Regions from separate parts of the Micromonospora sp. NPDC047521 genome, predicted to be linked through region 2. Evidence: riboswitches for the same ligand, from Rfam matches in the RefSeq annotation. Region 2 holds a riboswitch; each other region holds the start of a gene.

Region 1 (7,559 bases), on a different contig from region 2:
ATCGAGGCTCGCCGGCCCTGCCTCCGGGGCGGCGTCGCGGAAGCGACTCTGGCCGTCAACGTATGAAATCTATATCACGCATACCTTGACGCATCTTGTGGTGCGTGTGACCGTGGAGCGGGCCAGCGCCCGCCACCGGCCGGTCGAACAGCCGGCTGACCAGGTCAGATGCGTGGAAACGAGGTGCGGGAATGAGCCTTCCCGGAGCATCCGGCGGGCAGCCGGGTCCGCAGCGGAGCGCCGACCAGTCGTCGACGATCACCGAGCCGGCCCTGGCGTACGCCGAGCTGGCCGCCGGCAACCGGCGCTTCGTCAGCGGCTCCCCGCGCCACCCCAACCAGGACGCCGGGCACCGGGCCGCGGTCGCCGACGGGCAGCACCCGTTCGCGGTGATCGTCGGCTGCTCCGACTCCCGACTCGCCGCCGAGATCATCTTCGACCGGGGGCTGGGTGACCTGTTCGTGGTCCGCACGGCCGGGCACACGACCGGCCCGGAGGTGCTGGGCAGCGTGGAGTACGCGGTGACGGTGCTCGGCACCCCGCTCGTGGTGGTGCTGGGCCACGACTCGTGCGGCGCGGTCCAGGCAGCCCGTGAGGTCGCCTCCACCGGCGTGGCGCCCGAAGGGCACCTCGGCGCAGTCGTGGACGCCGTGCTGCCCAGCCTCCGTCGCGCCGCCGCCGACGGTGTCGACGACATCGACGGCATCGTCGACATCCACATCGCACAGACCGTCGAGGCGTTGCTGGAACAGTCGTCCGTGCTGGCCGACGCGGTGACGCGGGGGCGGTGCGCGGTGGTGGGCGTGTCGTACCGGCTCGCCGCCGGTGTGGTGCGCCCGGTCGCGGCCGTTCCGGCAGGCGTCGCCTCGCTCGACGTACCCGACGGGCCGTCGACGCCCGCCGCCGCCTGACGCGACGAGGGCCGCCCCGCGGTGCGGGACGGCCCTCGATCAGCTGAGCGGGTGGGTCAGAGCAGCGACATGTGGACGTGGTCGGTGTGGTTCGACGGCCCGCTGTACGACTTCCAGCCGGTCGCCGGGAACCAGATCTGCCGGTTCCAGATCACGTAGTAGATGCCGAGGCGGTCGGCGTTGCGGATGAGGAACGCGGCGACGTTGTTGCCGTACGTCCGGGTGTCGTCGTTGTGCCACGGGCTGAAGCCGCTCTTCTGCAACGACCAGTCGCAGGCGCGGCCCTTCGGGTGCTCCCACGGCCCGCCGGAGCGGTAGCAGCCCACGAACCTGTTGAAGCCGGCCCGCTTGACCTCCTTGTACGCGTGCAGCGTGCGCGGCGTGACGCAGCCGGACGTGGTCGGGTCGTCCTCGCTGCACGACTGCGGCTTCCAGTCGCCGTCGGCGGTGCGTCCCGGACCGATCCGGGCGACCGGCGACGTGGCGTCCACCAGGCCTCCGGTGAAGCCCTTCCCACCGACGAGGGCGAGCGCCTTGTCCGCGTCGCGCTTCTCCTTCGCCATCAGGGCGGTCTGCTTCTGCTGCTCCCGTACCTCCGCGTCGAGAAGCAGCTTCGCCTGTTCGGCGCGGGCCTTCACCGCGTTGACCTCGGAGAGCTTCTTCTCGTTGACCATGTTCATCTCGTCGAGCGCGGCGGCCCGCCTGACGAACGAGTCGGGGGCGTCGCTCTCCAGCAGCATCGCGATGGCGCCGATCCGACCGGTCCGGTAGGACTGGGCGGCGATCTGACTGACCTGCGGGGCCAGGGCGTCCAGCTCGGCCTTCGCGCGGTCCACCTCGGCCGCCAGCTCCGCCTGCCGCTTCTTGGACTTGTCCAGCTGGGACTTGGCCGCCACGTAGTCCCGGTTGGTCTTCTCGATGACGTCGTTGAGCAGTGTCGGCTCGCCGTCCTCCTCGTGCCCGGACGGCGTCGGCGTCGTCGGGGCGGCGTTCGCCGGGAGGGGGCCGGCGAGCACGGTCAGTGCGGCGATCACGGCCACCACGGGCGTCAACCAGCGGCGTAGGGGTGCCGTCACGATGTTCCCTTCCGTCGACCGCCGACCGGGTTAGCTGACGGGTTCGGGGCGGAAGTGGCCCCTACCGCTGACGCGGATTCACCCCACGTACCTGGGTTCCCGGCTCGCCGGCTGGCGATTGGGCGGTGGCACCGCAGGCGCCGATTCGCGCCTTCGGCGGTGACCGGCAGCGAGGTTACCCGAGAGTCGCCCCCCTGAGCTACGTCCCGATGCCGACTAAAAGCGTCATTTCGCCATGGCGTTGAGTGACCAGTGATGCGGTTCTCAGGCCGGATGCCCGATCTGGTCACGCTGAGGAGTGTCACCATGCCGTATCCGTGCTCCTGTTCGGCTCTGGCCACCCGTCGGTGGCGGTGGGCGGGGGTGTCGTCCGCGTCCGGTCCGGTCCGTCCACCGGGACCGTTCGCGGGGAGCTCAGTGCGGCCAGGGCCTCCGCCCGGTCCGGCTCGGGCCGGGGGACGGGGACGTCGTCGGCCGGCTCGGCGCTCGACCGTCCGGCGGCGGTCACCACCGCGGCCAGCCCGGTGGTCAGCGGCACGGCGGCGATGAGGCCGAGGGTGGCCACGGCGCTGCGGACGATCTCCTGCGCCAGGAACTCGCTGGTGAGGATCTGCCCGAGGGGGCGCGTGTCGGCGGTGAGCAGGAGCAGCAGGGGCAGCGAGGCGCCCGCGTACGCCAGCACGATCGTGTTGACCGTGGAGGCGATGTGCGCCCGGCCGACCCGGGTGGCCGCCCGGTAGAGCTGCAACCGGGTCAGCCCCGGGTTGGCGTTCGCCAGTTCGGTGACGGTGGCCGCCTGGGTGACCGTCACGTCGTCGAGCACCCCGAGCGAGCCGATGATGATCCCGGCGAGCAGGAGGCCGTGCAGGTCCACGTCGGCCTGGAACATCGACAGCGTGGTGGCGTCCTCGCTGCCGAAACCGGTGAGGTGGGTGGCGGCGGTGGCGATGGTGGCGAGCACGCCGGTGAGGACCAGGCTGCCCAGGGTGCCGAGGACAGCTACCGAGGTCTGCGCGGTCACCCCGTGCGTCAGGTAGAGCACCACGAACATGATCAGGGCGGCACCGACCACCGCGACGACAAGCGGTGACCGGCCGGCGGCGATGCCCGGCAGCACGAAGGTGAGCAGGATGGCGAAGCTGGCGGCCAGCCCGGCGAGCGCGGCCAGGCCACGCCACCTGCCGAACGCGACGATCGCGGCGGCGAAGATCACCGCCAGCCACACCAGCGGTGTGCCGCGCTGGTGTTCGGCGATGTTCCAGTTGCTGGCGCCGGGGTCGGCGGGGTCGGTCAGCTCGACCAGGATCACCTCGTCGCCGACGTCGACCCGGGGTGCTCCGGGGCCGTCCGGTACCGGTGTCTGGACCTGCTGCCCGGCGCTCGGCCCGTCCTGCACCCGGAGGTCCACCGTGCCGCACCGCCCGTCGCCGGCGTTCGGCGTGCCCTCCGGGGTCTGCGGCGTGGGCGGGCACGGTTCGGTAACCACGCGGGTCACTGTGCCGTGGTAGCGCGGGACGTCCGCGCCCCCGCCGGTCTGCGGGGAGTCGCCCCGAGGCCAGAGCACCACAGCCGCGAGCACCGTGGCGACGAACAGGGGTACCACGGTCGCGACGAGGATCCGCCGTACCCGGGGAGGGGCGGACGGAACGGAACGGCTGTGGTCGGAACCCAATGCGAGACTCCCAACGAATCCGGTGCGGGGTACGTGCCGGCGGGCCGGTCGGTTCACCGTCGCCGCGGAAATGCGGTGACGGGCGCGGCGGATCGCGGGATGCCGATCGCTTGATCACGTACGGTGAACGACTGGCTGGACCGGCCGGGGGCGCCGCCGTGTCGCGGCGGCACCGGTGCCGGACTGCGCAGCGTGATCCGGAGGGCCATCGTCGGAATGCTAACCACACAGGCTGTGGGGCGCAGGTCGTGGCGGAGTGTCGGGGTCCCCGAACCGCCCGCGCGGCGGAGTGCGACCCGTGATCGTGGAGTCATGCACGCTGAGTCACCACATGGTCCGCACGGTCAGCATCACGGTGGGCACGACAAGCACGCCGGTCACGATCCGGCGATGTTCCGCCGCCGGTTCTGGGTCTGCCTGGTGCTCACCGTGCCGGTGGTGCTGACCAGTCACCTCGTGGCGGACCGGCTCGGTCCGCGCTGGGACGTGCCGGGGAGTTCCTGGGTGGGGCCGGCGCTCGGCTCGGTGGTGTTCTGGTGGGGCGGCTGGCCGTTCCTGGTCGGCGCGGTCCGGGAGGTGCGGGACCGGGCACCGGGGATGATGCTGCTTGTCGCGATGGCGATCACCGTCGCCTACACCGCGTCGCTGGCCACCAGCGTCGGCGCGTTCGACCTGGACTTCTGGTGGGAGTTGGCGGCGCTGGTCACCATCATGCTGCTCGGGCACTGGCAGGAGATGAAGGCCATCGGGCAGGCCCGGGGAGCCCTCGCGGCGCTTGCCGCGCTGCTGCCCGACGAGGCCGAGCGGGTGGCCGCCGACGGCCGGGTCGAACCGGTGCCGGTGGACGCGCTGCGGGTCGGCGACGTGCTGCTGGTCCGCCCGGGTGGCCGGGTGCCGGCCGACGGGGTCATCGTCGAGGGCGGTGCCGAGCTGGACGAGTCGATGATCACCGGCGAGTCGCGGCCGGTCGCCCGCGCGGCCGGCGGCCGGGTGGTGGCGGGCACTGTCGCCACCGACTCGGCGATCCGGGTCCGGGTCGAGGCGCTTGGTGAGCAGACCGCCCTCGCCGGCATCCAGCGCATGGTCGCCGAGGCGCAGCGCTCGGGCGGTCGGGCCCAGCTGCTGGCCGACCGGTTCGCCGCCGCGTTGTTCTACCTGGCCACCGGGACCGCCGTGCTGACCGTGCTGGTCTGGACGGCGCTGGGCCGGACCGACGAGGCGCTGGTCCGCGCGGTAACCGTCCTGGTGATCGCCTGCCCGCACGCGCTCGGCCTGGCCATTCCGCTTGTCGTCGCGCTCTCCACGGCGGTGGCCGCGCGATCCGGGATCCTGGTGAAGGACCGGTTGGCGTTGGAGCGGATGCGGACCGTCGGCGCGGTGCTCTTCGACAAGACCGGCACGCTGACCCGGGGCGAGCACACCGTCTCCGACGTGACTGTGACGCCTGGCGTGGAGCGGGACGAGGCGCTGCGCATCGCCGCCGGCGTCGAGTCGGACAGCGAGCATCCGCTGGCCCGGGCGGTAGTCGCGGCGGCCGGGTCCGCGGGTCCGGCCCCGGCCCACAGGTTCCGGTCGCTGCCGGGCCGCGGTGTGCGGGCGACAGTCGAGGGTACGGAGTACGCGGTGGGTGGGCCGGCGCTGCTTCGCGAGTTGGGGGTGTCGCTCCCGGCCGACCTGGAGACGGCGACCGGGCGCTGGTCGGCGCGGGGTGCGGCGGTGCTGCATCTGGTGCGGCTGCCGGACACCGTGCTCGGCGCGTTCGCGGTGACCGACGAGGTGCGTCCGGAGGCCCGACGGGCGGTCGACGAGCTGCGCGCCGAAGGCGTCCGGACCATCGCCATGATCACCGGGGATGCGCGGCCGGTGGCCGAGGCGGTCGCCGCCGAACTCGGGTTCCGCCCCGGTGTCGACGAGGTCTTCGCCGAGGTGCTGCCGGCGGACAAGGACGGCCGGGTGGCCGATCTCCAGCGGCGGGGGCTGACCGTGGCGATGGTCGGTGACGGGGTGAACGACGCGCCCGCGCTGGCCCGCGCCGACGTGGGCATCGCGATCGGTGCGGGCACCGACGTGGCGATCGAGTCGGCCGGGGTGGTGCTCGCCTCGTCGGACCCGCGTGGGGTGGGCGCCGTGGTGCGGCTGTCCCGGGCGTCGTACCGCAAGATGCGGCAGAACCTGGCCTGGGCGGCGGGCTACAACGTGGTGGCGCTGCCCCTGGCGGCCGGGGTGCTGGCCTGGGCCGGGGTGGCGTTGAGCCCGGCGCTGGCCGCCGTGCTGATGTCGGCGTCCACGGTCGTGGTGGCGCTCAACGCCCAGTTGCTGCGCCGGGTCCGGCTCTACCCGGAGTCGGACTGAGGGGCGTCAGCCGCGCTTCATCAGCCGGCCGACGGCCGCCATCATCTCGGTGGCCATCTCGTCGGCCCGACCCTCGGCGGCGCCCTCGTGCATGCAGTGCCGCGCGTGGCCGTCGAGCAGACCCAGCGCCACCTTGTCGAGGGCGGCCTGGATCGCGGAGATCTGGGTGAGCACGTCGATGCAGTAGCGGTCGTCGTCGACCATCTTCTCGATGCCCCGGACCTGGCCCTCGACGCGGCGGAGCCGCGCGAGCAGCTGGTCCTTGCTGGCGGTGTACCCGCGGATCGGGGTGGGTGCGGTCATGCCGACCAGGATAGCCTACCCCTGGGGGGTATGGTACGGTCCAACCTGACGGATACCCCCACCGGGTACCGGTAGCGAGGCAGAGGAGACGGTCTGATGGTCAACACCACGTACCAGGTGCAGGGCATGACCTGTGGGCACTGCGTCAGCGCGGTCAGCGCCGAGGTCAGCGCCCTCGACGGTGTACGCGACGTCCAGGTCGACCTCGCCAGCGGCCAGGTCACCGTGAGCAGCGACCAGCCGCTGGACGTGGCGTCCGTCCGGGCCGCCGTCGACGAGGCCGGCTACGAGCTCGTGGACGGCTCATCCGGAGGTCCGGCGTGAACACGGTGACCCGACTGGGCGGTTTCGCCCTCGGTCTCGTGGCGGTCTTCGGCACGGCGTACGGGGTCGGCCGCGTGGTCGACCCCGGCGTCCCCACCGCGGAGATCCGGCACGACGGCGAAGCCGCCCACTCCGACGGGGAGCACGACGAACCGGTCGACCGGTTCCCCGGCGGCCTGCTCGTCTCCGACCGTGGGTACACCCTCGCCCCGGTCGCCGCCCCGGCCGGCGAGTTCGCCTTCACTGTCGACGGCCCGGACGGCCGCCCGGTCACCAGCTACGACGTCGCACACGACAAGCGGATGCACCTGATCGTGGCCCGCCGGGACCTCTCCGGCTTCCGGCACGTCCACCCCGACCTGACTTCGGACGGCACCTGGCGGGTCGCCACCCCGCTGGCCGGTCCCGGGCAGTGGCGGGCTTTCGCCGATTTCACCCCGACCGGTGGCGAGCCGCTGACCCTGGGGGTGGACGTGACAGTCCCCGGCGAGTTGACCGAGCGGCCGCTGCCAGCCCCGGCGACAAGCACAAGCGTCGACGGCTACACGGTCACCCTGGCCGGCGAGCCGCAGCCCGGCCGCACCTCGCCGCTCACCCTGACGATCAGCCGGGACGGGCAGCCGGTCACCGACCTGGAGCCCTACCTGGGCGCGTACGGGCACCTGGTGGCGCTGCGCCGGGGTGATCTGGCGTACCTGCACGTGCACCCGGCCGGGACGCCCGGCGACGGCCGTACCCGCCCCGGCCCGGGCGTCACCTTCCTCGCCGAGGTGCCGTCGGCCGGCACCTACCGGCTCTACCTCGACTTCCGGCACGGCGGAGCGGTGCACACCGCCGAGTTCACGGTCGTCGCCGGCGCCGCCACGGCCGGGGGCGATCCCCGCCCGAGCGGAACCACGCCGACCGGGGAGGCCGAGCACG
Region 2 (7,559 bases):
CGACCAGGGCCACCTCGCCGGTGGCCAGGTCGTAGAGGCCGCCGACCACGGCCACCCGCCCCGCGCCTACCGGCCCGGCCAGCAGATCGTCGACCCGCAGCGCGTCCACCGTGCGGCGGACGTGCCGGCGGATCGCCAGCGCGAGCACCTCCGGGTCGTCCAACCCCACCTCCAGCACCGCCGGGGCGATCTCGTCGACGAGGTGGCCCAGCGAACCTCCGGGGCGCTCACCGCCGCGCAGCGCGTCCACAGTGGCGCCCACCGCTCCGCACCGCTCGTGGCCGAGCACCATCACCAGAGGTACGCCGAGCTGTCCGACCACGTACTCGATGGAGCCGCACACCGCGCGGTCGAGCACGTGCCCGCCGGTGCGGATCACGCAGATCGCGCCGAAGGTCTGGTCGAAGATCGCCTCCAGCGGAACCCGCGAGTCGATGCAGCCGAGCACCACGGCGTACGGCTGCTGATCGCCGGAGGCGGTCGCCGCGGCTGCCGTCACGTCGTGCCCGTGGATCGGTTGGCCGCTGACGAACCGCCTGTTTCCGCTGAGCAGGTCGGCCAGCGCGGCGCGGGGTGTGCCGCCGGCCAGCCGCCCCGGCTCCGGCGTCGCGCCCATCGGCGCTCCCGACGACCCCATGCCGTTCAGCTTGGCCCGCCGTGCGCGGTTCGCGGGCGGGGTCGGCAATGTTCGCCACGGCGCGATTGACGTGGTCTGATGGCGGGTAGCCGGTGTTACCGCCGGGTATCCCGGTGCTGATGGTGCCGGGCGGCCCTGGGGAGGTGGCGATGCCGGAGCGTTTCGAGGTCGGTGTACCCGACGGCGTGCGGCTGCACGTCGAGGTGACGGGGCCGGCAGACGCCGAGGTCACTGCCGTCCTGCTGCACGGCTGGACCCTGGACGGGCGGGCCTGGCACCGGCAGGTCGAGGCGCTCACCGCGGCGCCCGGCGGCGAGGCCGTGCGGGTGGTCACCTACGACGCGCGGGGGCACGGGCGGTCCAGCTGCATGGCGCTGCCGACCGCGACCCTGGAACAGCTCGGCGACGACCTGGCGGCGGTACTCGACACCGTGGCGCCGACCGGGCGGGTCGTCCTGGTCGGGCACTCGCTGGGCGGCATGACGATCATGGAGTACGCGCACCGCCATCCCGCGCACTTCGCCGCCCGTACGGCCGGGCTGGTCTTCGTCTCGACCACCGCCGAGGGGCACACGCACACGGTGTACGGCCTCTCGCCCCGCATCGCCCGGCTGATCCGGCTCGCCGAGACCGCGGGCGCCGGGGTGCTGGCCCGGTGCGGGTCCTGGCGGGCGCCCCGGGCACTGCTGCGGGCGCTGCAACCGAGCATCCGGTGGATGCTCTTCGGCGACAGGTGCGAACCTGCCGACATCCGGCTGGTCACCTCGGCGGTGGCCCGCGCCTCGCTGCGCTCGATAGGCGGTTTCCGGGCCTCCATCGGCGCCCAGCACCGGCTGGACACCCTCGCCGCGCTTGCCCACCTGCCGGCCGCCGCGCTCGTCGGCGACCGCGACCGGCTGACCCCTCCCCCGTGTGCCGAGTCGATCGCCGCGGCGCTGCCGGCCACCGAGCTGACCGTGTGCCCGGGCGCCGGGCACATGCTGATGATGGAACGCCCGGACGAGGTGAACTCCGCGTTGACAGGTGTCCTGCGTCGCGTACTCGCCGGGGCGCCGATGGGCGGGGCGACTCCCGCCGGCGCGGGCGCCTGAGCGCACGTTCGCGCACCTCGGGCGCGGCGGGCCCGGCCCGGGGCCGTACCCTTCTGCGGTTGGCCCGCGCGGTTCGCGCCGTCTGCCGGCGACATCGAAGGAGCGTGCGTTGACCGACCAGACCGCCCTGGAGCAGGAGATAGCCGTCGAGCAACGGCACCTCGACCGGGTGTACGCCCGACTGGCCGAGCTGCGCCGGTCGGCGGTACGCGCCGAGCGGGACGGCTACCGGATGGCGCGGGTGGGCACGTTCGGCGCGCTCGTCGAACGTGACGCGATGGTCTTCCACGCCGCACAGCGGCGGCACACCCTCGACGCCGAGCACGAGGGGCTGGTCTTCGGCCGTCTGGACCTGCGGGACCGGCAGACGCTTCACGTCGGGCGGCTCGGCATCCGCGACGAGGATGCCAGCACGCTCGTCGTCGACTGGCGGGCGCCGGCCGCCGCCGCCTTCTACCAGGCCACCCCGAACCAGCCGCTGGGCGTGGTGCGTCGCCGCACCATCCAGTCCCGTGGTGAACGGGTCACCCGTGTCGAGGACGACCTGCTGGACCCGTCCGCCGCCCCGGAGGGGATGACTGTGGTCGGGGACGGCGCGCTGCTGGCCACCCTGTCGCGGGCCACCGGCCGGGGCATGCGCGACATCGTGGCGACGATCCAGCGGGAGCAGGACGAGGCGATCCGCTCGCCCGGTTCCGGTGTGACGATCGTCGCCGGTGGTCCGGGGACCGGCAAGACGGCTGTCGCCCTGCACCGGGCCGCCTTCCTGCTGTACTCCGACCGCAGCCGGTACGCCGGCGGCGGCATCCTGGTGGTCGGCCCGTCGTCGGTCTTCGTCGAGTACATCGCCTCGGTGCTGCCGTCGCTCGGTGAGGACACCGCGACCCTGCACTCGTTGGGCACCCTCTTCCCGGGCATGACCGCGACCCGTACCGACCCGCCCGAGGTGGCGGCGGTGAAGGGCTCGCTGCGGATGCGCCGGGTGTTGGAGCGGGCGGTCCGCGACGCCGTGCCGGGCGGGCCTGGCGAGCTGCGGCTGCTCTACCGGGGTGCGTTGCTGCGGCTGGACCGGGCCGAGCTGGACGCGATCCGGGACCGCGCGCTGCACCGGGGCGCCCGACGCAACGAGGTGCGGCGGGCGGGCTTCGACGGGGTGTTCGCCGCGCTCTGGGCACAGGCCCGCCGGCTGAACGTGGGCCGGTTGCCGGAGCAGCGGGCCTTCGAGGACGAGATCGCCGAGCGCACGGAGTTCCGGGAGTTCCTCAAGGCCTGGTGGCCGCGACTGCACCCCCGGCACGTGCTCGGCTGGCTGGCCCGGCCGGACCGCCTGCGCCGCTACGCGGGCGGGATCCTCTCCGGCGCGGAGATCCGGTTGCTGGGCGCGGCGTACCGGGAACTGGACTCCGCCGGGTTGACCATCGCGGACGTGGCGCTGCTCGACGAGTTGGACACGCTGCTCGGCAAGCCGGCGCAGCCGGCGCGGGCGCGGCGCGACCCGTTCCAGCTCGCGGGCGGGGTCCGTGAGCTGAGCACCTTCGGCGACCGGCAGCGCGCCGCGCGGGCGGCGGCCCGGGAACGGCCGGCGGACTACCGGGAGTACGCGCACGTGGTGGTCGACGAGGCACAGGACGTCTCGCCTATGCAGTGGCGCATGATCGGTCGGCGCGGCCGGTTGGCGTCCTGGACGGTGGTGGGCGATCCGGCGCAGACGGCGTGGACCGGTGACCCGGAGGAGCTGTCCCGCGCGCGGGACCAGGCGCTGGGCCGGCGCAAGCGGCACGATTTCACGCTCACCACCAACTACCGCAACTCGTCGGAGATCTTCGCGGTGGCGGCGGCGGAGATCCGCCGGCTCTACCCGGACCTGCCGCTGCCGACGGCCGTGCGTTCCACGGGGGTCGACCCGGTCGAGCTGATCGTGCCCGCCGCCGGATTGGAGACGGCCGTCGTGGAGGCGGCCGCCGGTCTGCTGGCGGAGGTGGACGGCACGGTCGGCGTGATCACGCCGGTCCCCCGCCGCGACGAGGTCGCCGGCTGGCTGGGCACGCTCGGCGCACCGCGCCTGCAGGTCGTGACCAGCCTGGAGGCGAAGGGCATGGAGTACGACGGGGTGGTGCTGGTCGCCCCGAGCGAGATCCGGGCGGATCCGGGTGCCGGGGTACGGACGCTCTACGTGGCGCTCTCCCGGGCCACGCAGCGGCTCACCACCGTTGACCCGACCGGCTGATCGGGCCCCGACGAGCACCGTCGGGGCGGGTGCCGCCCGTATAGTTGCACACATAGCGATGTGCGCATACATTTGACCGGGTCCCGACTGGCGGCGGAGGGTGGGTTTCGTGGGCGCAGGTCATGACCACCACCACGCGTCGGTCGCCAATGCCGCACACCAGCACCGGGGACGGCTCTGGGCAGCGTTCGGGCTGCTCGCCGCCCTGATGGTGGTCGAGGCGGTGGCGGCCTTCCGCACCGGCTCGCTGGCTCTGCTCTCCGACGCCGGGCACATGTTCACCGACGTGCTCGGAATCGGCATGGCACTCGCGGCGATCACCGCCACCCGCCGGTCGACAGGCGACCCGCAGCGCACCTTCGGCCTCTACCGCCTAGAGGTGCTCGCCGCACTCGCCAACGCCGTCCTGCTCTCCGGCGTGGCGGTCTACGTGGTGATCGAGGCGATCCGCCGGTTCGGCGACCCGCACGAGGTACTGGCCGGCCCGATGCTCGCGGTCGCCGTACTCGGCCTGCTCGCGAACGTGGTCGCCTTCGCGCTGCTGCGTGCCGGCGCGCGGGAGAGCATCAACCTCCAGGGGGCGTACCTGGAGGTCCTCGGCGACCTCCTCGGCTCAGTCGGCGTGATCGGCGCGGCGCTGCTCATCACGGTCACCGACTGGTGGTGGGCCGACCCGCTGGTCGCGGTCGCCATCGGCGTGTTCATCCTGCCGCGCACGTGGCGACTCGGCCGGGCCGCCGTCCGCATCCTCGTGCAGGCCGCCCCGGAACACCTCCAGGTCACCGCCGTACACGACCGGCTCGCCGCAGTGCCCGGCGTGGTCGAGGTCCACGACCTGCACGTCTGGACGCTCACCTCGGGCATGGAGGTGGCCTCCGCGCACCTGACCATGGCGCCCGGCGCGGAGGTCGGCACGGTGCTCAGCGCGGCGCGTACCGCCCTGCACGACGACTTCCGGATCGAACACGCGACGCTCCAGATCGAGCCCGGTGCCGCGCCCGGCGCCTGCGGCTCGGTCGAATGGTGACCGCCTTTCGAGAAGTACGCTCGCATTTGCCCGAGTTTTTGGTCATGACGCACGCACCGTCCGTCACATCGGCTGCAAGCGCCCCACCTGCCCCGGTAGGCTCGGTCCCGGCCTCCACCAGGCGGCGCCCTCCCGGCGCCGGTGGCGGCCGCCGCCTAATCGCCCGAGCGGGCGAACCGGGGAACCATGTTCCTGGGGTGCATCCGCGTCAGCGGTAGGGATCTTCCGTCCCGAACCCGTCAGCTAACCCGGTCGGCGGCTGACGGAAGGACATGCGTAGTGGCACCAGCACGACCACCCGCCGCCCGCCTGGCGGCCCTGATCGTCGCGATGCTCGCCCTCGGCGTCGCACTCCCGGCCGGGGCGGCGGCCGCTCCCCCGACCACCCAGCGGGCCGCCGCGGCACCCGACAGCGACGAAGAGGGCGGCACCCCCGCGCTCCGCGCCCAACTGGAAGCCGCCAGCAAGGGCTACCTGGACGCCAAGCGCGCCCTGGACACCTCCGTGCAGCGGCAGCAGCAGCTCACCACCCAGCTCAAGACCACCGAGGCCGAACTGGAGGCCCGCAGCGGCAAGGTCGGCGAGATCGCCGGCGTCGCCTACCGCACCGGCCGCCTCGGCGCGATGTCGGCGCTGCTCAACAGCAACACCCCGGAAGGCTTCATGGACCGGGCCGCCGCGCTGGACGCGGTCGCCGCCAACGAGGACCGGGTGCTACGCGACCTGATCGCCACCAAGGACGAGGCCACCCGCACCCGGGTCGCCCTGGACGGCGAGATCCGCGAGCAGCGCAAGCAGGTCGCCGTGATGGCCAAGCGCAAGGAACAGGCCGAACGGGCCCTGACCGTGGCCACCACACCCAAGCCGCAGACCACCTCCGACAGCGGCTCCAACCGGGGGACGTCCAGCGCGAACGCCACGGCCGCGCCGCGTAACTCCGACGGCTCCTGGCCCTCGGAGTCGTGCAGCGTCAACGACCCCACCCCGGCCAGCGGCTGCATCACCCCGCGGACCCTGCACGCGCTCAACCAGGCAAAGGCCGCCGGCTTCACCAGGTACGTCTCCTGCCACCGCTCCGGCGGCTCAGGTGAACACCCGAAGGGTCGGGCCTGCGACTTCGCCGCGCAGAAGAACGGCTTCGGCGGTGACGCCACCGGCGGCGACAAGACGTACGGCAACAACCTGGCCGCCTACTTCATCCGCAACGCCGACCGGCTCGCCGTGCTGTACGTGATCTGGTACCGGCAGATCTGGCTGCCCAGCAGCGGGTGGAAGTCGTACAGCGGGGCGGGTGGCGACCCGTCCAGCGACCACACCAACCACGTGCACCTGTCGGTGTACTGACCCCCACCCGTGGCCGGCGCCCCGAACCGGGGGGCCGGCCACCGGTACGTCAGCGGGCGTACCCCTGATGTCGCCGACTGTCGGACGACCCGGCGGCGGCCCGGCGGCAGCATCGTTCCCATGCGACTTCCGCCCACGGCCCGCAAGGCACTGCTCACCCTGCACCTGGTCACCTCCCTCGGCTGGCTCGGCACCGACCTGGTGCTGCTCACTCTCGGCGTGGCGGTCCAGCGCGGCGCCGACCCGGCCACGGTCTACCCGGTCACCGCGCTGCTCGGCACCGTGCTGTTCGCGCCGCTGAGCGTGCTGGTCTGGCTGATCGGCGTGGCCAGCGCACTCCTCACCCCCTGGGGACTGCTGCGCTACCGCTGGGTGCTCGTCAAACTCGTGCTCACCACGGTGATGGTCGGGCTGGTCCTGTTCCTGCTCACCCCGAACCTGCGCCACGCCGGAGCCCTGGGGGCCGCACTGCCCGCCCGGGACCGCGCCGACCTGGTGATCGCCCCCGCCGTCTCGACCAGCCTGATGATCATCGCGACGGTGCTCTCCACCTACAAGCCCTGGGGGCGCCGCCCCACCCGCGCAGCCCGCCCCACCAGCTCAGCCCAAACCGCCCGCGCCGGTCGCACCGGTCGTGATCGCGCCGACCGCGCACGCCCTGCCACCCCCGCCACCCCTGCCAGACCGGCCAGACCGGCCGCACCGGCCGGCCCCAGCGCGCCTGCCAGACCCGCCGCACCGGCCAGACCCGCCGGACCGGCCGGCCCCAGCGGGCCTGCCGGACCCGCCGGCCCTGCCGGCCCCGCCGGACCCGCCGGCCCCGCCGGAGCCGCCGGAGCCGCCGACCATGATCGCGCTCGATCCAGGAAGTAGTGGCCTCGGCGTCGTGGGGACAGCACTACATCCTGGATCGAGCGCGATCTTGCGGGAGCGCAAGCAAGATCCGCGCAAGTTCAGGGATGTTGCTGCCTCCAGCGCGCCGGAGGCAGCAACATCGGGGAAGCTGCGCGGATCTTGGCGGCACGGTCGCAGGGCCGGCGCGGCGGGGCGGGGTGCGGCGGGGCGCGGTGCGGCGGGGCGGGGCGCGGTGCGGCGGGGTGCGGTGCGGCGGGGTGCGGCGCGGCGCGGCGCGGCGGGGCGGGGCGGGGCGCGGTGCGGTGCGGCGGGGCGTGGCGGGGCGCGTGCGGTGCGGTGCGGCGGGGTGTGGCGGGGCGCCTGCGGTGCGGTGCGGCG
Region 3 (7,559 bases), on a different contig from region 2:
GCCCTGGACGCCGTCGGCCCGGCCGACTGCAACATCCTCTTCCACGACGCGGTACGCCCGCTGCTCAGCGGCCGGATCGTGCGCGAGTGCGTGAACGCGCTCTGGACCTACGACGCAGTGGACGTGGCCATCCCCTCCGCGGACACGATCATCCAGGTCGACGACAACGACTGCATCACCGACATCCCGATGCGCTCCCGCCTGCGCCGTGGCCAGACCCCGCAGGCGTTCCGCTCCCCCACCATCCGCGAGGCGTACCGGATCGCCGAGGGCGACCCGGACTTCGCCGCGACCGACGACTGCGGCGTGGTGCTGCGCTACCTGCCCGGCACCCCGATCAAGGTGATCGACGGTTCCGACGAGAACATCAAGGTCACCCACCCGGTCGACGTGCACCTGGCGGACAAGCTCTTCCAGCTCGCCGCCGCGCAGGCGCCCCGGCTCACCGACCACCGCAGCTACGCCGAGGAGCTGACCGGCCGCACCATCGTGGTGTTCGGCGGCAGCTACGGCATCGGTCACGAGCTGGCCGAGTTGGCCCGCCGCTACGGCGCGCAGGTCTTCCCGTTCAGCCGCTCCACCACCGGCACCCACGTCGAGCGCGCCGAGGACGTCGAGGCCGCGCTGAAGACCGCGTTCGAGGCCACCGGCCGCATCGACCACGTGGTGGTCACCGCCGGGATCCTGGAGAAGGGCGCCCTCGCCGAGATGGACGAGGAGACGATGGACCGGGTGCTCCAGGTCAACTTCGTCGGCCCGGTGACCATCGCCCGGCAGTCCCTTCCGTACCTCCAGCAGACCAAGGGCCAGCTGCTGCTCTACACCTCCAGCTCGTACACCCGGGGGCGGGCCCGCTACGCGCTCTACTCGGCCACGAAGGCCGCCCTGGTCAACCTCACCCAGGCGCTCGCCGACGAGTGGGCCGACGTCGGCGTCCGGGTCAACTGCATCAACCCGGAGCGGACCGCCACCCCGATGCGCACCCGGGCGTTCGGCGAGGAGCCGGAGCACACCCTGCTCGCCGCCGAGGCCGTCGCCCAGTCGTCGCTTGACGTGCTGATCTCCGACCTGACCGGCCAGGTGATCGACGTACGTCGGGCACCCGGTGACGGGCCGAGCGTGCCGGCGCAGTCCGGCCCGGACCGGGCCGAGGCGCCGGCGGCGGCGTCCGCGAACTGACGGCGGCGGCGAGGGCGGAAAACGGAGCGACATGCGCGGTGACCTGGTCCGGAAGATGGCCGCCCGGTGCCTGAGCACCGGGCTGGCCGTGCTGGCCTTCGTCGTGCTGGCGCTCACCGGGGCCACCGACTGGGGGCTGGCGCTGGCCGTCGCCGCCTTGGCCGCGGCAGCCGTCGAGCAGCGGATCCGGCCCAGCGCCGACCTGGTCGCCGAGACGGCCCTCATCGCCGCCGCCGTGCTGGTCGGCTACTCCCGGCGGCTCGACGACGGGCTCGACCCGGCGCTGGTGGCCACCGCGCTGGTCCTGCTGGGGCTGGTGCTGCTGGTGGGGCCGCTGCGGACGGCCGGGAACCTGGAGATCCGGGCGGCCAACCTGCCGGTGCGGTCCTGGACGCCGCTGGTCGCCGACCGGCTCGGCACCGCACTGCTGGGGCTACTCGCCGTCGTGGCCCTCGCCGCCGCGCTGGTCCTGCCCGCCGTCGTGGCGCTTGTCGCCAGCCTGCTGGTGGGCGCGGGGGCCGGGGCTGTCGCCCTGGACCTGGCCCGGCGCCGGTTCCGGCCGGCCGCCGCTGGCGGGGCGGTGGCCCGCGCGCTGCGCCGGCACGAGCCCGAGTTCCTGCTCTACTTCTCCGCACCCCCCGGTTCGGAGTACCAGGTCACCATGTGGCTGCCGTACCTGGAACGGATCGGCCGCCCGTTCGTGGTGCTGGTGCGGGAGCCGGAGTTCCTCGCGCCGATCGCCGCCGCCACCGACGCGCCGGTGGTCTACTGCCCCACCCTGCGGGCGATGGACGAGGCGCTGGTGCCAAGCCTGCGGGCGGCGTTCTACGTCAACCACGGCGCCAAGAACAGCCACTGCATCAGGTTCACCCAGCTCACCCACGTGCAGTTGCACCACGGCGACAGCGACAAGGCGCCCAGCGCCAACCCGGTGTCCGGGATCTTCGACCGGATCTTCGTGGCCGGCCCGGCGGCGATCGAGCGGTACGCCCGCGCCGGCGTACGGATCCCGGCCGAGAAGTTCGTGGTGGTGGGCCGCCCGCAGGTCGAGTCGATCGAGGTACGCCCCGAGCCGGTACGCGGGCTCGCCCACCCGACGGTGCTCTACACCCCCACCTGGACGGGGCACCACGCCGACGCCGACTACTGCTCCCTGCCGGTGGCCGAGAAGCTGCTGCGGCGGCTGCTGGAGCGCGGCGCGACAGTCATCCTGCGGGCGCACCCGTACACCGCGCAGAATCCGGCCTCGGCCCGGCAGCTCGGCCGGTTGACCGAGCTGCTGGTCGCCGACCGGGCCCGCACCGGACGGCAGCACGTCGTCGGCGCGGCGGCCCGCGAGCTGAGCCTTACCGAGTGCGTGAACCGCTCGGACGCGCTGATCTCCGACGTGTCCGGGGTGATCTCCGACTACCTCTACTCCGGTAAGCCGTACGCGGTGACCGACATGGGCGACGAGGGCGACGGGTTCGTGCGGCGCTTCCCGTTGGCCGGGGCCGGTTACGTGCTGCGGCGGGACATGTCGAACACCGACGAGGTGTTGACCGACCTGCTGGACACCGATCCGGCGGCCGAGGCGCGCTGGGCAACCCGCCGCCACTACCTGGGCGACTTCCCGGCCGAGACGTACGCCGAGGCGTTCCTGACCGCCGCCCGCCGGGAGCTGACGCCGCAGCGGACACTCACCGCCCCGGCGGGCGTGTAGCGCCTCAGCGGTACGGGTCGAGCAGGGCCAGCACCGCCGCCGGGTCCTCCACGTGTGCGTTGTGCCCGAGCCCGGGCAGCGTGACGACCGGGACGCCGTACTCCTTGAGCTGCGCGTCGGTGACCATCGGGTCGTGCTCGCCGCGGGCCAGCACCACAGGCACGTCGGTGGCGGCGATCAGGGCGGCCAGGTCGGGCTCGCCGACGGCGAACGCGCCGGGATCCATGGCGAGGCGCCACCGGCCGTCGACCTGCCGCAGCCCGGCGTCCACCACCGGATGGTCCGGTGGGAGCAGGCCGGCCAGCCCGGAGACCCGCAGGTAGCGGCGTGCCGCCTCGGTGCGGTTGGCGAACCAGCTGACCGGGCGGGCGGCCAGCTCGGCGGCGCGGTCCAGCTCGGCGGGCGACCAGACCGCCTTGATGCCCAGCCCGACCACCGCGTCGACAGGCAGTCCGGCGTCGCGGGCGGCCAGCGCGAGACCGACGACGCCTCCGAGCGAATGCCCGAGCACGACGAGCCGGTCGTCGGCCGCCATGCCGCGGGCGATCCGGTCGGCAAGACCAGCGAAGGAGTACGACGGCAGCGGCGCCGACCAGCCGTGACCGGCCAGGTCCGGGGCGAGCCACCGCGCGGGCCAGTGCTGCTCCAGCAGCGGCGCCCAGGGCAGCCACACGTCGCCGCTCGCCCCCATCCCGTGCAGCAGCAGCAGGATCGGTCCGCGACCGGCTTGACCACCCGATTCATCCGCCACGGCCGCAGTCTCCCACGGTTCGCGGCCCGGAACGAGAGTCGAACGCGGACCCGACCGGCGATGATCCACTGTAGAGTGCGGCGCCTGGACGGGCATCGTCGTCGCGGGAGGGAGCCTCCGTGCTCAGAAGGCATCGATCAACGCTTGCGGCGGCGGTGGCCGTCGTCGCGCTCGGCGCGGCACCTGACGCGCCCGCGCTCGGCACGCCGTCGGGCGTCGCGCCGCACGGCGCGACTGTCGCGGCGGCCGACCGGGTCCTGCGGGTCTACAACAACAACATCGAGAACCTGGTGGTGAACAACGCCGACGGGAGCTGCACCCGGATCTCCGGACCGGACCACCTGACCTCGATCCTGGTCGACGACGCCGGACGCACAGGCACCAGCGGTGTGGTGGCGCCGGACCTGCTGATCGTGCAGCAGGTGCGCGGCAGCGGCCAGGCCGAGGCGTACGCCGACCAACTGTCGGCGAAGTTCGGCTACCCGGCTGGCACGTACGGGGCCATCGTGGCCTGGACGGACCCGGAGCCGTGGGGCAGCACGCACAAGTGCAGCTCCCAGTCGCTGGGCGACCTGAAGAAGAAGCAGACCAACGCGATCATCTGGAACACCAGGACGCTCAGCCTCGCCGCCGGCGACATCTCCAAGTACTGGAGCGCGGGCTGGCTCAAGCCGGGCACGGCGTACGCCAACGGCGCCGGGTGCACGCTGTACAAGCCGCCGAACAGCGACCCGGACAGCACCGACTACTACAAGTGGAAGCGGACCAGCGCCATCGCGGCCCGGTTCACGATCAGGGCGACCGGCACCAGCGTGTTCGCGGCGACCATGCACCTGCCGCAGGAGAACCGGCAGAACGCGTGCGCCGGCGACGGCGACCGGGGCATCGCCAACAGCGGCATCCACCTGGGCGCGGACGCGACGAGCCTGTTGAACGCCTCCACGATCCGGATCGTGGGGATCGACGCGAACCGCACGGGCATCGCGGCCAGCACGCTGAGCGGCTACGGCATGACCGGCTACGGCTCGGCCGCCACCAGCGGGTCCAGCAAGATCGACTATCTGTTCGTGAAGGGCACCGTACGGCCGTCCAGCATCGGGCACACGGTCAGCGGGACGAAGTCGAACCACCTCGCGCTGTACGGCTTCATCGACTACTGAGCACGACACGAAGACGCCGCGGGCGCCGGCCCCTCGTGGGGGACGGCGCCCGCGGCGGTCCATCCGCCTGGGTCAGGCGGAGTAGCCCCGGGTGGCGATCCAGTTGGCCAGGTCGATCGTGGTGACCCAGTACGACGCGTCGGCCGCGTTCGCCGAGTCGGCGATCCGCACGGTCCGGCCGTTGTCCCGGTAACCCACCACGGCGATGTAGTGCCCACCGCCGTAGGAGTGCCAGCCGCCGTTGGTGTCGACGGCGTCGCCGGCGACGTTCGCCACCACGCCACGGCCGTCGGTGATGGCCTTGACGACGTCGGCCTGGAGCTGGTCCATCTGGGCCGGGCTGGGGGTGCCGGCGAACATCCGGGTCCGGTACGGGGAACCCTTGACCTCGGCGTTGAGCACGCGTGTGGTGTCCAGGGCCGAGTTGGTGCCCATCTCGGTGGTGCCCAGCTTGACGGCGAGTTCGTTCTGGGTGCGGTCGATGCCGCTGGCGCTGAGCGCGTTGCGGGTGGCCGCCGGACCGCAGTTGTAGTACGTGTTCTGCGCCTCGTAGTCGTAGTCGAGCACCTTCGTCGCGGGCGGCTTCGGCGGCGTCGGCTTACGGGTGAGGTCCGGGTTGCCGCTGGCCTTCGCGGCGGGCGACGCGGCGCTGGTGGCCGGGGCGGCGCTGCTCGGCGCGGCGCTGGCCGAGGGGGGCGCGACACGTGCCTGGCCACGGGAGGCGGCCATGTCGCTGCGCATCTCGGCGACGGTGGTCGCGGTGTGCTGGCCGGCCGGGGCGTCGTCGGTGTCGGTGAGCAGGACACCGGTGGTGGTCGCGAGCGCGAGGGCCGCGGCGGAGGCGGCGACGATCTGGTACGGACGTTCGGTGGTGAGACGGCGGAGCTGACGCTTCAGGGTGTGCTTCACGGGGTCCTCCACGGTTCGGGGGGAGAGCGGCACACCGGGGCCGAGCCGGTATCCGGGCAGGCGCCAGCGCGCGAACCGTGGTCCGCGGATGGTGAACCGCTCGAGGGGAACGCCCGGCGCGGCCGGGCGGGAAGGGCGATGACCCGGGGGGTCAGCTCACCGGACGGATGAGCGGGGGCACCGCGACGCCGTGGAGGCGGGGGAACAAGCGAGGGGTGGAGAGGTGCTGCACGAGGATGGAACTCCTTCCGACACCGCCTACCGGGTTAGCTGACGGATTCGGGCGGGAAGATCGCCCTACCGCGGGCCGTGGCTCGCGGATTCACCCCGGACGTACTGATGGGTCCCCGGTTCGTTGATCACGATTGAGCGGGTCGGCGCGGCGTCGCCTCTTGCGATCGGTAACCGCACCGGACAGGACGACAGTACTTGTGGTGCGTACGCCTGCCAAGCCGCGCCCACCTGCGTAAACATCATTCTGGGCGACAATTTCTGCGCGTATTGCCGATGACGTGACTCGATGGGACAACCGGTGACGGCGACGCCTGTGGTCGACAACCGGACACGTCGTCGACAACGACGTCGGATTCGCGTGAACAACGGGCCCGATCGCGCCGACCGCCCGATTTCGCGGGCCCGTGACCGGGCTCACGTCACAGATCGGGCTCAACCGACGGGCGGGCTCAACTGACGCGCGCCGGGCGCCAGCGGGCCACCGCGGCGGGACGTACCGCACCGGTCGCCGCCCGGCGGGCCGGCGCCGGGCCGGGTCGCAGTCGGGCTGCGGCCGCGTACGCCTCCTCGGCGAGGGTGCGGGCCGACTCGGCGGCCAGTTCCGCGTCCCGCCAGGCCGACCGTTCCCGCTCGGCGGCGACCCGGTAGTCGGCGAGCCTCGCGTCCCTGATCGCCCGGGCGAGCAGCACCTCCTGCTCGACGGGGTGCCGGCGGGGATCCCAGCCGCGCCGGTGCCCGAACACGTCACCGAGCTGCCCCATGGTCAGCTCCCCGCGCCAGTACGCGGCCATCGCGGCACGGTGCAGGTACCGCTCCCGGGCGGCGTACTCGGCGGGGGTGTGCGGGGTACGCGGGGTGGGCAGCGCCCCGGCGCCGGCGAACCGACGGGCCACGGTGTCCGCCTCGTCGTACCCGGCCCAGGCCCGCTCCGCCTCCTCCTGGGTGACCAGCCAGTCAGCTCGTCGCCGTCGGGCGGTCTGCGCGGCGCCGGCGGCGGCGACAGCCACCTCCTCGGCGTACCGGCGCCTGTCGGCGGCCTCGGCGGCCGCGGCCTCCCGGGCGGTGGGCGCGGTCGGGCCCGGCTCACCCGTCGGCCCGTCCCGCTCCGGACGGGCGACGAGGACGGCGGGCACGCTCAACGCCAGCAGGAACAGCACCGACCAGATGGCGGCGGCCTGCGGCACCTCGGTCAGGAACTGGTAGAAGACGACGGTCTCCATGATCGACACCTCGGAGCGACAGCGATGCGACGGTGAGCCGCACGGGCCGGGCGGGTCGTGGCGTGGCCACGGGCCGACGGGTGCGGGTGGTTGATCGACAGGCGCGGCGGCGGGACGCTCGTCCCGATGGCTCAGCGGGAGGGCGGGGCCCGGGGTGCCCGGCTGGCCGGGCCGTGGGCGTGGGGCCGCCGCTCGGACCGGGCAGCGCTCGCCGGGGTGACACTCGTGGCGGCGGGCAGGATCCCGGCGGCCAGCCGGGCGGGCTGCGGGTCGACCGACCGGGTCGAGGTGTGCCGGTCGGCGGCGTCGTCGGCGACGACCGACGGCAGGTGCCCGATGGCGACCACGCCGACCGGACCGGACGGCGTGCTCGGGCCGGTGACGAGACCCGGTGCGACGCTGGC

What was found. Region 2 has a riboswitch for cyclic di-AMP ahead of ACZ6N8_RS08675 (coiled-coil domain-containing protein). Riboswitches for the same ligand answer to the same signal wherever they lie in the genome.
Region 1: linked by a shared signal. The riboswitch ahead of ACZ6N8_RS04015 (coiled-coil domain-containing protein) and the one ahead of ACZ6N8_RS08675 (coiled-coil domain-containing protein) in region 2 are both predicted to bind cyclic di-AMP.
Region 3: linked by a shared signal. The riboswitch ahead of ACZ6N8_RS12410 (C39 family peptidase) and the one ahead of ACZ6N8_RS08675 (coiled-coil domain-containing protein) in region 2 are both predicted to bind cyclic di-AMP.

What each region holds. Positions count from the first base shown of each region.
Region 1 is NZ_JBVJGN010000002.1:27,601-35,159, reverse strand. Features, by position in the region: gene ACZ6N8_RS04020 (carbonic anhydrase) at 192-911, shown strand; gene ACZ6N8_RS04015 (coiled-coil domain-containing protein) at 968-1,987, opposite strand; cyclic di-AMP (ydaO/yuaA leader) riboswitch at 1,992-2,122, opposite strand; gene ACZ6N8_RS04010 (YibE/F family protein) at 2,289-3,659, opposite strand; gene ACZ6N8_RS04005 (heavy metal translocating P-type ATPase) at 3,972-6,011, shown strand; gene ACZ6N8_RS04000 (metal-sensitive transcriptional regulator) at 6,018-6,314, opposite strand; gene ACZ6N8_RS03995 (heavy-metal-associated domain-containing protein) at 6,411-6,638, shown strand; gene ACZ6N8_RS03990 (hypothetical protein) at 6,635-7,559, shown strand, end outside.
Region 2 is NZ_JBVJGN010000003.1:222,313-229,871, reverse strand. Features, by position in the region: gene ACZ6N8_RS08695 (carbonic anhydrase) at 1-616, opposite strand, end outside; gene ACZ6N8_RS08690 (alpha/beta fold hydrolase) at 787-1,728, shown strand; gene ACZ6N8_RS08685 (HelD family protein) at 1,838-3,955, shown strand; gene ACZ6N8_RS08680 (cation diffusion facilitator family transporter) at 4,065-4,982, shown strand; cyclic di-AMP (ydaO/yuaA leader) riboswitch at 5,125-5,256, shown strand; gene ACZ6N8_RS08675 (coiled-coil domain-containing protein) at 5,262-6,326, shown strand; gene ACZ6N8_RS08670 (hypothetical protein) at 6,447-7,199, shown strand.
Region 3 is NZ_JBVJGN010000004.1:362,967-370,525, forward strand. Features, by position in the region: gene ACZ6N8_RS12390 (bifunctional cytidylyltransferase/SDR family oxidoreductase) at 1-1,179, shown strand, start outside; gene ACZ6N8_RS12395 (CDP-glycerol glycerophosphotransferase family protein) at 1,211-2,881, shown strand; gene ACZ6N8_RS12400 (alpha/beta fold hydrolase) at 2,886-3,632, opposite strand; gene ACZ6N8_RS12405 (hypothetical protein) at 3,752-4,792, shown strand; gene ACZ6N8_RS12410 (C39 family peptidase) at 4,865-5,713, opposite strand; cyclic di-AMP (ydaO/yuaA leader) riboswitch at 5,942-6,083, opposite strand; gene ACZ6N8_RS12415 (hypothetical protein) at 6,385-7,155, opposite strand; gene ACZ6N8_RS12420 (hypothetical protein) at 7,287-7,559, opposite strand, start outside.